3 regions of the Kocuria sp. HMSC066H03 genome follow, and region 1 is predicted to be linked to each of the others. Evidence: riboswitches for the same ligand, from Rfam matches in the RefSeq annotation. Region 1 holds a riboswitch; each other region holds the start of a gene.
The links. A riboswitch is a leader RNA that binds a small molecule or an ion and turns the genes downstream of it on or off. The one in region 1 is predicted to bind thiamine pyrophosphate.

Region 1 (3,264 bases):
GGGCGCGGGCGTGATCGTGCGCACCGCCGCCGAGGGGGCGTCCGAGACCGAGCTGACCAACGACATCAACCGGCTGCGCTCGCAGTGGGAGCAGATCCAGGAGAAGGCGGGCTCCACCAAGACCCTCGCCCCGGAGCTGCTCTACGCCGAGCCGGACCTCACCATCAAGACCGTCCGGGACGTGTTCAACGAGGACTTCACCGCCATGGTGGTCCAGGGCGAGCAGGCGTGGGACAACATCGAGGCCTACGTGACCTACGTGGCCCCGGACCTGCTGGACCGGCTGCAGCGCTGGACCGAGGACGAGGACCTCTTCGAGCACATGCGCGTGGAGGAGCAGATCCAGAAGGCGCTGGAGCGCAAGGTGTTCCTGCCCTCCGGCGGCTCGCTCGTGATCGACCGCACCGAGGCCATGACCGTGGTGGACGTCAACACGGGCAAGTTCACCGGTTCCGGCGGCAACCTCGAGGAGACCGTCACCAAGAACAACCTCGAGGCCGCCGAGGAGATCGTGCGCCAGCTGCGGCTGCGGGACATCGGCGGAATCATCGTGGTGGACTTCATCGACATGGTCCTGGAGTCCAACCGGGACCTCGTGCTGCGCCGGCTCGTGGAGTGCCTGGGCCGTGACCGCACCAAGCACCAGGTGGCGGAGGTGACCTCCCTGGGTCTCGTGCAGATGACGCGCAAGCGCATGGGCACCGGCCTGCTCGAGGTCTTCTCGGAGCCGTGCGAGGAGTGCGCGGGCCGCGGCGTCGTTGTCCACGACCACCCCCTCAAGGGTCGCTCCACGGCCACCGCGCCGGACCACCGCGGCGGCAACCGCAACGAGCGCAAGCGCTCGCGGCAGAAGCAGAACCAGCCGCAGGACAAGCCCCGGTCCAACAACCGGGGTGGCGCGGACGACCAGCAGCAGGCCCGGGACGAGGCCGCCCGCACGGCGTTCGCGAACATCGCGGCCGCCTCCTCCCACGAGGACGACGACGCCCAGGGCGCCTCCCGCGGCGGAGCCGAGCACAAGGACTCGACCGGCCAGCACGCGGAGCACGGGAACCAGGGCCCGGAGCAGGCGTCCGAGCACGGTTCGGCGGACTCCGAGAGCGGGCGGCGTCGGAAGAAGCGCCGCGGCAAGCGCAGCCGCGGTCGCGGGAACCAGGGCGAGGACACCGCCACCGAGAACGGTGGGAACGGTGCCTCCGAACCCCGCGGCGAGCACGCCGCGGGTGACGCCGGGTCCAGCCTGACGATCCACGGTGAGGTCATCGAGCTCCCCCAGGGGCAGAAGGACGAGCGCGCGGAGCAGGAGGCGCTCACCCTGGACTCGCTCTCCGCGGCCTTCTCGGCCGAGGACTCCGGCGAGGACGCGTCGCAGGACCGCACCGGGTCCGGTCGCGGCTCCGGACGGCGGGGCGGCGAGGGCTCGAAGGGCCGCGGGGGACGCTCCGCGGGCCAGCGCGGCCGGGGTCGCGGCAACGGCGCCGCGTCGTCCGACGCCGAGCAGACCCGGTCCGAGCAGCCCGAGGGCTCCGCGCCGGAGCGGGACGCCCAGAAGCAGTCGCCGTCCGAGGGCGGGGCTGGACAGTCGGACCCGTCCCGGCGCGCCACGACGGCACAGCCCGCCGCGTCCACCACGGACGCCGCTCCTGCCAGGCGCCGCCGCGGTTCCCGCCGCGCCGTGGCTCCCACGGCCGCACCGGGTGCCGGAAGCGTGGAGACCCGTGAGTACGACGCCGCCGAGCGCTCGGCCACGCGGTTCACCGCCGCGGCCGCGCCCGTGGGCTCGGCCTCCTCGGACGGCCAGCCCACCATCGTGGGTGTGGGCGTGAGCGCCCGGGACATCACGATGACCCCCAAGGGGGACTGACGCCCCCCGCGGCCCTCCTGGGAGGGCCGCGGGGGACCACCCACCACAGGAGCGCTCGGACTCGTCCGGGCGCTCCTGTGGCATGATCGGGACCACGTGCACGGGGTGCCGCACGGCGGCTGAGAACACACCCGTAGAACCTGATCTAGCTCGTACTAGCGAAGGGAATGTCGTGAACCCCACGCCTTCTGTCCCCGCCCCCCGCGTCCTCTCGATCGCCGGCACCGACCCCACGGGTGGTGCCGGGCACGCCGCGGACCTGAAGTCCATCGCCGCCATGGGCGGCTTCGGGCTGAGCGTGGTCACTGCGGTGGTCGCGCAGAACACGCAGGGCGTGGTGGCGGTCCACACCCCACCCGTGTCCGTGCTGCAGGCGCAGCTGGACGCCGTGGCGCAGGACGTGGAGCTGGATGCCGTGAAGGTCGGGATGCTCGGCTCGGTGGACGTCATCGAGACGGTGGGGGCGTGGCTCGCGGCCCACCGTGCGCCCGTGGTCGTGATCGACCCCGTCATGGTGGCCACCGCCGGGGGGCGTCTGCTCGCATCCGACGCCGAGGACGCGCTGCGCGGCATCCTGCACCACGCGGACCTGATCACCCCCAACCTGCCCGAGCTCGCCGTGCTCGCGGAGCGGCCCGTGGCCACCACGTGGGACGAGGCGCTCGAGCAGGGCCGGGCCGTGGCGGAGACCTTCGGCACGCGCGTGCTGGTCAAGGGCGGGCACCTGAGCGGGGAGTCCACCCCGGACGCCCTCGTGGTCCCGGGCCAGACCGAGCCCGTGGCCCAGTACTCGGGGACGAGAGTGGCTACGCGCAACACCCACGGGACCGGGTGCTCGCTGTCGTCCGCGGTGGCCACGGTCGTGGCGCGCACGGGGGACTGGGCACAGGGGATCGACACCGCCCGCCGCTGGCTTCGCGGTGCGCTGCGCGCTGCGGACTCCCTGCACGTGGGCCACGGCAACGGCCCGGTCCACCACTTCCACCACGTCCAGGACCTCGTCACGGACCCCGCCTTCGTGGCGGCGGCGTGCGGGGAGGACGACGACGCCGCTCCCGCTGTCTCCCCGGCAGACGGCGCTGTCCACACTGCCTCCCCGGCACAGAGGGCCGTGGCGGCCGGGCACGCACTGCAGGCCGCGGCGGGGGACGTGTCCGCGCGTGGTGACGCGGCGGCGTCGTGCGGGGGCACCGAGGATCCCGGCACACGCTTCACCGACGAGCTCTGGGAGGCGAGCGCGCCGATCCGCGAGCAGATCGCGGTCCTGCCCTTCGTGGTGGGGCTGGGGGACGGCACGCTGGAGCGGGACGAGTTCGAGCGCTACCTGGACCAGGACATGCAGTACCTGGACGCCTACTCGCGGGCCCTCGCGCTGCTCGCGGCGGCGGCCCCCGAGGAGA
Region 2 (3,264 bases), on a different contig from region 1:
GCAACCGCACCCACCCGGTAGTGGCGGTTGCGGACCGCCAGCAAACCACCGGCCAGCACCGCTGCCAGCACCGACGCGGTCAGTACGGCCACCTTGGCCTGGTCCCCGGCGGCCGCGGACGGGTCGAAGCTGAGCTCCGCGATCAGCAGGGACACCGTGAACCCGATCCCGGCCAGCAGCGCGATCCCCACCAGGTCGATCCACTTGTAGGACGGGTCCAGCTTCCGCCCGGTGAGCACGGTGGTGAGCCACGTGGCGGCAATGATGCCCAGCGGCTTGCCCAGGACGAGGCCCGCGATGATGCCGAGCGTGACGGGGGCGGCGAGCGCCGTCGTCAATCCGTCCCAGCCGCCCACTGCGACGCCCGCGGAGAAGAACGCGAAGACCGGCACCGCGAACCCGGCGGACAGGGGCCGGACGCGGTGCTCCAGGTGCTCGGCGAGCTCCACGGGCTCCCCGGACGCCTTGGCCCCCATGACGGGAACGGCGAAACCGAGCAGCACGCCCGCGACCGTGGCGTGGATCCCGGCCTCGTGGACCAGGGCCCACGTGACCACGGCCAGCGGCACCAGGATCACCCACGCGGCCCACGTGCGGTGCGCGAAGAAGCGGGGGAAGCGGTGCGCCAGCAGCCCGAACGCGGCCAGCGGGACGAGCGCGAGGAGCAGCGGGAGCACGTGCACCTCGTCGGTGTAGAAGATCGCGATGATCGTGATGGCCAGCAGGTCGTCCACCACCGCCAGGGTCAGCAGGAACAGGCGGAGCGCGCTGGGCAGGTGCGAGCCCACGATCGCGAGCACCGCCACGGCGAAGGCGATGTCCGTGGCGGTCGGGATCGCCCAGCCGCCCAGGGTCTCGGGGCTCGTCGCGTTCACGGCCGCGTAGATCAGCGCGGGGACGACGACGCCGCCCACGGCCGCCGCGACCGGCACGGCCGCCTTGCGGAGGTCCCGCAGATCACCCGCGACGAACTCGCGTTTGAGTTCCAGACCCACGAGGAAGAAGAAGACGGCGAGCAGCCCGTCCGCGGCCCAGGTGCCGAGGCTGAGCTTCAGGTGCCACGGCTCGTAGCCGACCTCGAGGTCACGGAGGGCGAAGTAGCTCTCCGCAAAGGGCGAGTTGGCCCAGACGAGGGCGATGACAGCGGCAACCACGAGGAGGATGCCGGCCACGGTCTCGCGGCGCAGGACGTCCTGGAGCCGGGAGAGGACGCCACCCGAGGGGTGGTCGGGCTCGCACGGAGGCTCAGGATGGTTGAAGAAACCGGGCTCCGAAACGAAGCCGGAGGATTCTTCCTGCGCCACGGGATCCGGTGATCCGGGCTCACGGTGGGCAGGGGTGGTCGTGTGGTGCAGGGGCATGGAGTACTCCAATGTCGACGGGCATCACGCTCATTACCGCCGACCAGACTTCCCGGCACACCAGCCATCAAGGGTAGCAGGGTGCATTTGGGCGGCGCACCCGGGGCGGCTGCCATGAGGCTGAGCGGCTCCGTCTACACTGACCACCAGTGACACGGGGTGCCGCCACCCTCTCCTCCCAGCCTCACCGGGCGCGTGGAGCGGGGGTCCGCAGCGGCTGAGATGACACCCGTCGAACCTGTCCAGTTAGTACTGGCGAAGGGATGTCACGGTCGCACCGCGCAGGTGGCGCACCGCTTTCTTCGCCGTGAGCCACAGGAGTGAGCATGCGGATCGAGAACACCATCGTCCTGGTCACCGGCGGAGCCCGCGGGCTCGGGGAGCACCTCAGCCGGGCGTTCGCGCGGGAGGGTGCGCGCGTCGTCGTGAACTACCACGCCAGCGAGGAGCGGGCCCGCGCGCTGGTCAGCGAACTCGGCGAGGACAGGGCGCTTGCTGTCCAGGCGGACGTGACCGACGCCCAGCAGGTGCGGGACATGGTCACCCAGGCCCGGGAGCACTTCGGCGCGCCGATCACGGTGGCGGTGAACAACGCCCTGGTGGACTTCAGCTTCAACGGGGACGCCCGGCCCACCCTGGACACGCTCACTGCGCAGAACCTGACCCAGCAGTTCGAGGGCGCGGTCGTGGGCGCCCTCAACGTGATGCAGGCGGTCACCCCGGGCATGGCGGAGGCGGGCGAGGGGCGCATCATCAACATCGGCACCAACCTCTTCCAGAACCCCGTGGTCCCCTACCACGACTACACCGCCGCGAAGGCCGCCCTGCTCTCCCTCACCCGCACCGCCGCCAAGGACCTGGGACCGCAGGGCATCACCGTGAACATGATCTCCGGTGGCCTGCTTCGCACCACGGACGCGAGCGCCGCCACCCCGGACGAGGTCTTCGACTTCATCGCCGCCAGCACTCCCTTGGGTCGCGTGACCACCCCCGAGGAGTTCGCGGACACCGCCCTGTTCTTCGCCTCGGACTGGTCCCGCGGGGTCACCGGCCAGAACCTGGTGGTCGACGGCGGGCTGGTGATGGACTGACATGGCCCGCCGCCTCCACCTCAACGCGTTCCTCTACGGCGCCGGCCACCACCAGGCGGCGTGGCGCGCCCCGAACTCCTCGGTGCACCGCCTCACGGACATCAGCTACTACGAGGAGCTCGCGCAGACCGCCGAGCGCGGCCTGTTCGACGCCGTGTTCTTCGCGGACGGCCACAGCGTGGGCGACGTCTCCGGCGGACCCCACTGGTCCCTCGAACCGCTGACCGCGCTGTCCGCGATGGCGCGCGCCACCGAGCGCATCGGCCTGGTGTGCACGGTGTCCTCCACGTTCTTCACGCCGTTCCACGCGGCCCGGATGCTCGCGTCCCTGGACCACATCTCGGGCGGCCGGGCGGGCTGGAACGTGGTGACCTCCATGTGGGACGACGAGGCCCGCAACCACGGCTACCGAGCCATGCCGCCCAAGGACGAGCGCTACGGGCGCGCCCGCGAGTTCGTGGAGGTGGCCCGCGCCCTGTGGGCCAGTTGGGACGAGGACGCCGTCACCGCGGACCCGGAGGGCCAGTGGGCGGACCCGTCCAAGCTGCACCGCCTGGACCACGAGGGCCGCCACTTCCTGGTGGACGGACCCCTCACGGTCCCGCGCTCCCCGCAGGGCGAGCCGGTGCTGTTCCAGGCCGGTGCGTCCGGGCCCGGAAAGGCCCTGGCCGGGGACTTCGCGGAGGGGATCTATGCCGTGGCCTACGACCTCCCCGCCGCCGAGGAGTACTACGCCTCGGTCAAGGCGGAGGTGGCCCGGGCCGGCCGCGATCCGGAGGCCGTGGTCGTGATGCCCGGACTGGTCACCTACG
Region 3 (3,264 bases), on a different contig from region 1:
CGGCCACGGGCGCGTCCCAGCCGTCCAGGGGGTCCGCAGCCGCGTCCGTGCCGTGCCGCCAGGCCTTCCGGGCACGACGCCGCCTGCGGGCGATCTCGCGCCGCGTCGGCTGCACGCGGGAGACGGCGAGGTTCCGGGCGCTCAGCAGCACCTCCCCGGCGTCCGGGCCGCGGGTGTCCGCCGGGGCGGGTGCGCGCGTGGTCGGAACCCAGCCGGGCACCCACGTGCCCTGCTCCTGGAGCAGGTGGCGGGCGTCGTGGAGGGTCTCGCGCGTGGGACCGTCGAAGGCCACCCGGCCGTGCTCGTCCAGCACGATGACCCGGTCCACCACGGGTTCCCACAGGGCCACCCGGTGCTCCACGACCACGAGCGTGATGCCGTCCCGCGACACCGCCTCGGAGACGGCCCGGCACAGCTGCTCCGCGCCCTCCTGGTCCACGCTCGCGGTGGGCTCGTCCAGCAGCAGCAGCCGAGGCCGCATGGCCATGACGCCCGCGAGCGCGAGACGCTGCTTCTGCCCGCCGGACAGGGCCGTGGTGGAGTGCGCGAGGGGCAGCGTCAGCCCCACCCGCGCGAGCGCCTCGTCCACGCGGGGCCAGATCTGCTCGGGGGGCACCGAGATGTTCTCCAGCCCGAACGCGACGTCGTCCCCCACGCGGGAGAGGATCACCTGGGTCTCGGGGTCCTGGTGCATGAAGCCCACGGCCCCTCGCGCCTCCCGTGGGTCCACGCCGTCCACGCTCAGCCCGCCGGAGCGGGACTGCCCGTCCGGATCCTGTTCCACCCCCGCGAGGGCCTGCAGCAGCGTGGACTTCCCGGCGCCGGACGGCCCCAGCAGCAGCACGCGCTCCCCGGGTTCGACCACGGCGGTGACGTCACGCAGGCTCGGATCCTGACGGCCGGGGTAGTGCCACCCGAACCGCTCCAGCCGCACGGCCGCGCCGGTGGGCGCAGACCCCGCCGGTTCCGTCATCGACGGCGCGTGGCGCCGGAGGCCAGGGCCCCCAGCACCCCGGTGGCCTGCAGTGCACGCACCACGAGCCACATCAGGGCACCGGCGATCACCGCACCGGAGAGGGTGGTGAGGGCGGCGTAGACGACCTTCTGGTCCAGCGCCCACTCGTAGTTGTACATGATGTCCTCGCTCACCCCGAGGAAGAGTCCCGAGAGCGCACCGGCCGCGGTGGCCACGGCCAGGCCGAAGCGGCGGTAGCGCGTCAGGAGGAACACGAGCTCCACTCCGAGACCCTGGACGAGACCGGAGATCACCACGGTCCACCCGAAGTGGGTTCCCAGGAAGCCCTCCAGCACCGCCGCGAGCAGCTCGCAGAACAGGGCCGCGCCGGGCTTGCGGATGATGAGCGCGCCCAGGGTGCCCGCCACGAGCCAGCCGCCCGAGATCAGCCCCGCCGAGGGCGGATACGCCACCGCGGCCGTGGACACCACGGGGTACAGCAGGTTGGACCACATCCAGAAGATCACCGCGCACGCCGCGGCGAGGACCGCCGCCACCACGATGTCCACGACCCGCCAGGACTGCGTGCGGGCGGTACCCCGTGCGGTTCCGGTGGGGGTGCTGCTGAGCTGTGTCATGAGAACTCCTCCTGAAGGTTCCAGGAGGGGAAGAGCCCCCGCGCACCGCGGACGGGCTCTTGAGATGCTCGACTCCCTAGCGCCGGTATGAACCGGATCAGGTTCGAGGGTCTGCGCTCGCGCGCACTCTCAGCGCCTCGGTGGCGCTCCCCTGTCGTTGAGCCATCAGTCTAGACCACCACGGCGGTCGGCCGGGGTGCTCGAGGCGCCCCGGCCGACCGCCGTGGTGCGAGGTGCGCGCCGCACCCCGGTGCCGCGCACTCCCGCCGCGAGGACGCGTCCAGTGACGCGTGGCCCTCACCGGCGGGCGTGCGCGGGAGCAGGACTCAGATCTCGGTCTGCGAGGACTTCGTGGAGTCGTTGTCGTCGGACTGCATCTTGGACACCTGGCGGGCGATGCCCACCTTGATGACCGTGCCCACCACACCGGTGATCATGGCCCAGATGATGATGTCGCGCCAGGCCTCGTCCTCGTCCGGGTTCTTGGCGGGGGGCTCGTTGCCCGTGACCTGCTTCCACGCCACGGTCAGAGCCTTGTTGGCCACGGCCACGCCGCCCAGGGAGGCCACCGTGCCGAAAATGTCCATCGCCTTGTTCATGGGATTCTCCTCGGTTTTCGAAAGTGCCGCCGGCGCGTGGTGGCCGGCGGCGTCGTGCTCCCACCCCAGCATACGAACCCGTGAGCCGGGGTGGCGCCACCTGCCCGGGTGGCACCACCGCGTGTGTCGTCAGTCGGGACGGTCCTCGCCGGCGCGGGCCACCACGTCACGCAGCTCGTCCGTCACGAGGTTCTCCTCGTGCAGGTGCTTGGAACGGTAGGCCGCACGGCCCACCATGTGCGCGGAGACCGGGACCGTGAGCAGCTGGAAGATCCACGCGAGGACCAGCAGGGGGATCATCCGGGGCTCCCCGCTGGCGAACGCGAGGGCGGTGAGCAGCAGGAGCAGCCCGAAGACCTGGGGCTTGGTGCCCGCGTGCATGCGGGAGAGCAGATCGGGGAAGCGCACGAGACCCACCGCGGCCGCGAGCGACATGAACGTCCCCGCGACCAGGCACACCACTGCTGCCACGTCCGTCACCGTGTGCCAGTTCATGAGCGGTCCAGCCCCACGTTGCGCGCCACCGTGACGGATCCCAGGAACCCTACGAGGGAGACGATCACGAGCAGCACCAGGTTGTCCGTGTGGCGGTGGTACACCATCTCCACGGCCAGCGCGGCGCCCACGATGGCCAGGAGGACGTCCGTGGCGATCACCCGGTCCAGCAGGGACGGTCCCTTGGCCAGGCGGTAGATGGTGCCCGCGGCCGCGAGCGCGAGGATCGCACCGCACACCCACACGGCGACGTCGAACAGGGTCATGACCGTTCCTCTCCGGGCCCGCTCCCGGCCTCGTCCATGTCTTCGGTGGGGGACTCGACGGCGCCCGTGGCCTCCGTGCGGTCGGGGTCCCCCTTGACCGGCAGCAGCGCCAGGTCCTCCCGCGAGCCCATGATGCGGATCCAGGCGGCCTCGGTGTCCAGCACCGAGCGCCGGAACGCCTCGGCCTGCTCCGGCGTGGCGATGTCCAGGACGTGGAAGTAGAGGATCCCGTTCCCCCGGTCCACCTCGACCACCAGTGACCCGGGGATCAGCGCCATGGTGTGCCCCACGGCGGTCATCAGCAGATCGTT

Region 2: another riboswitch for thiamine pyrophosphate. It lies ahead of HMPREF2833_RS06895 (3-oxoacyl-ACP reductase); the one in region 1 lies ahead of HMPREF2833_RS11065 (bifunctional hydroxymethylpyrimidine kinase/phosphomethylpyrimidine kinase).
Region 3: another riboswitch for thiamine pyrophosphate. It lies ahead of HMPREF2833_RS05860 (ECF transporter S component); the one in region 1 lies ahead of HMPREF2833_RS11065 (bifunctional hydroxymethylpyrimidine kinase/phosphomethylpyrimidine kinase).

The regions. Positions count from the first base shown of each region.
Region 1 covers NZ_KV807509.1:500,388-503,651, reverse strand. Annotated here, with positions in the region: gene HMPREF2833_RS11070 (Rne/Rng family ribonuclease) at 1-1,864, shown strand, start outside; TPP riboswitch at 1,956-2,049, shown strand; gene HMPREF2833_RS11065 (bifunctional hydroxymethylpyrimidine kinase/phosphomethylpyrimidine kinase) at 2,037-3,264, shown strand, end outside.
Region 2 covers NZ_KV807506.1:769,245-772,508, forward strand. Annotated here, with positions in the region: gene nhaA (Na+/H+ antiporter NhaA) at 1-1,361, opposite strand, end outside; TPP riboswitch at 1,507-1,642, shown strand; gene HMPREF2833_RS06895 (3-oxoacyl-ACP reductase) at 1,688-2,452, shown strand; gene HMPREF2833_RS06900 (LLM class flavin-dependent oxidoreductase) at 2,454-3,264, shown strand, end outside.
Region 3 covers NZ_KV807506.1:537,631-540,894, forward strand. Annotated here, with positions in the region: gene HMPREF2833_RS05855 (ABC transporter ATP-binding protein) at 1-973, opposite strand, end outside; gene HMPREF2833_RS05860 (ECF transporter S component) at 970-1,593, opposite strand; TPP riboswitch at 1,650-1,756, opposite strand; gene HMPREF2833_RS05865 (DUF4235 domain-containing protein) at 1,920-2,192, opposite strand; gene mnhG (monovalent cation/H(+) antiporter subunit G) at 2,322-2,687, opposite strand; gene HMPREF2833_RS05875 (MrpF/PhaF family protein) at 2,684-2,953, opposite strand; gene HMPREF2833_RS05880 (Na+/H+ antiporter subunit E) at 2,950-3,264, opposite strand, start outside.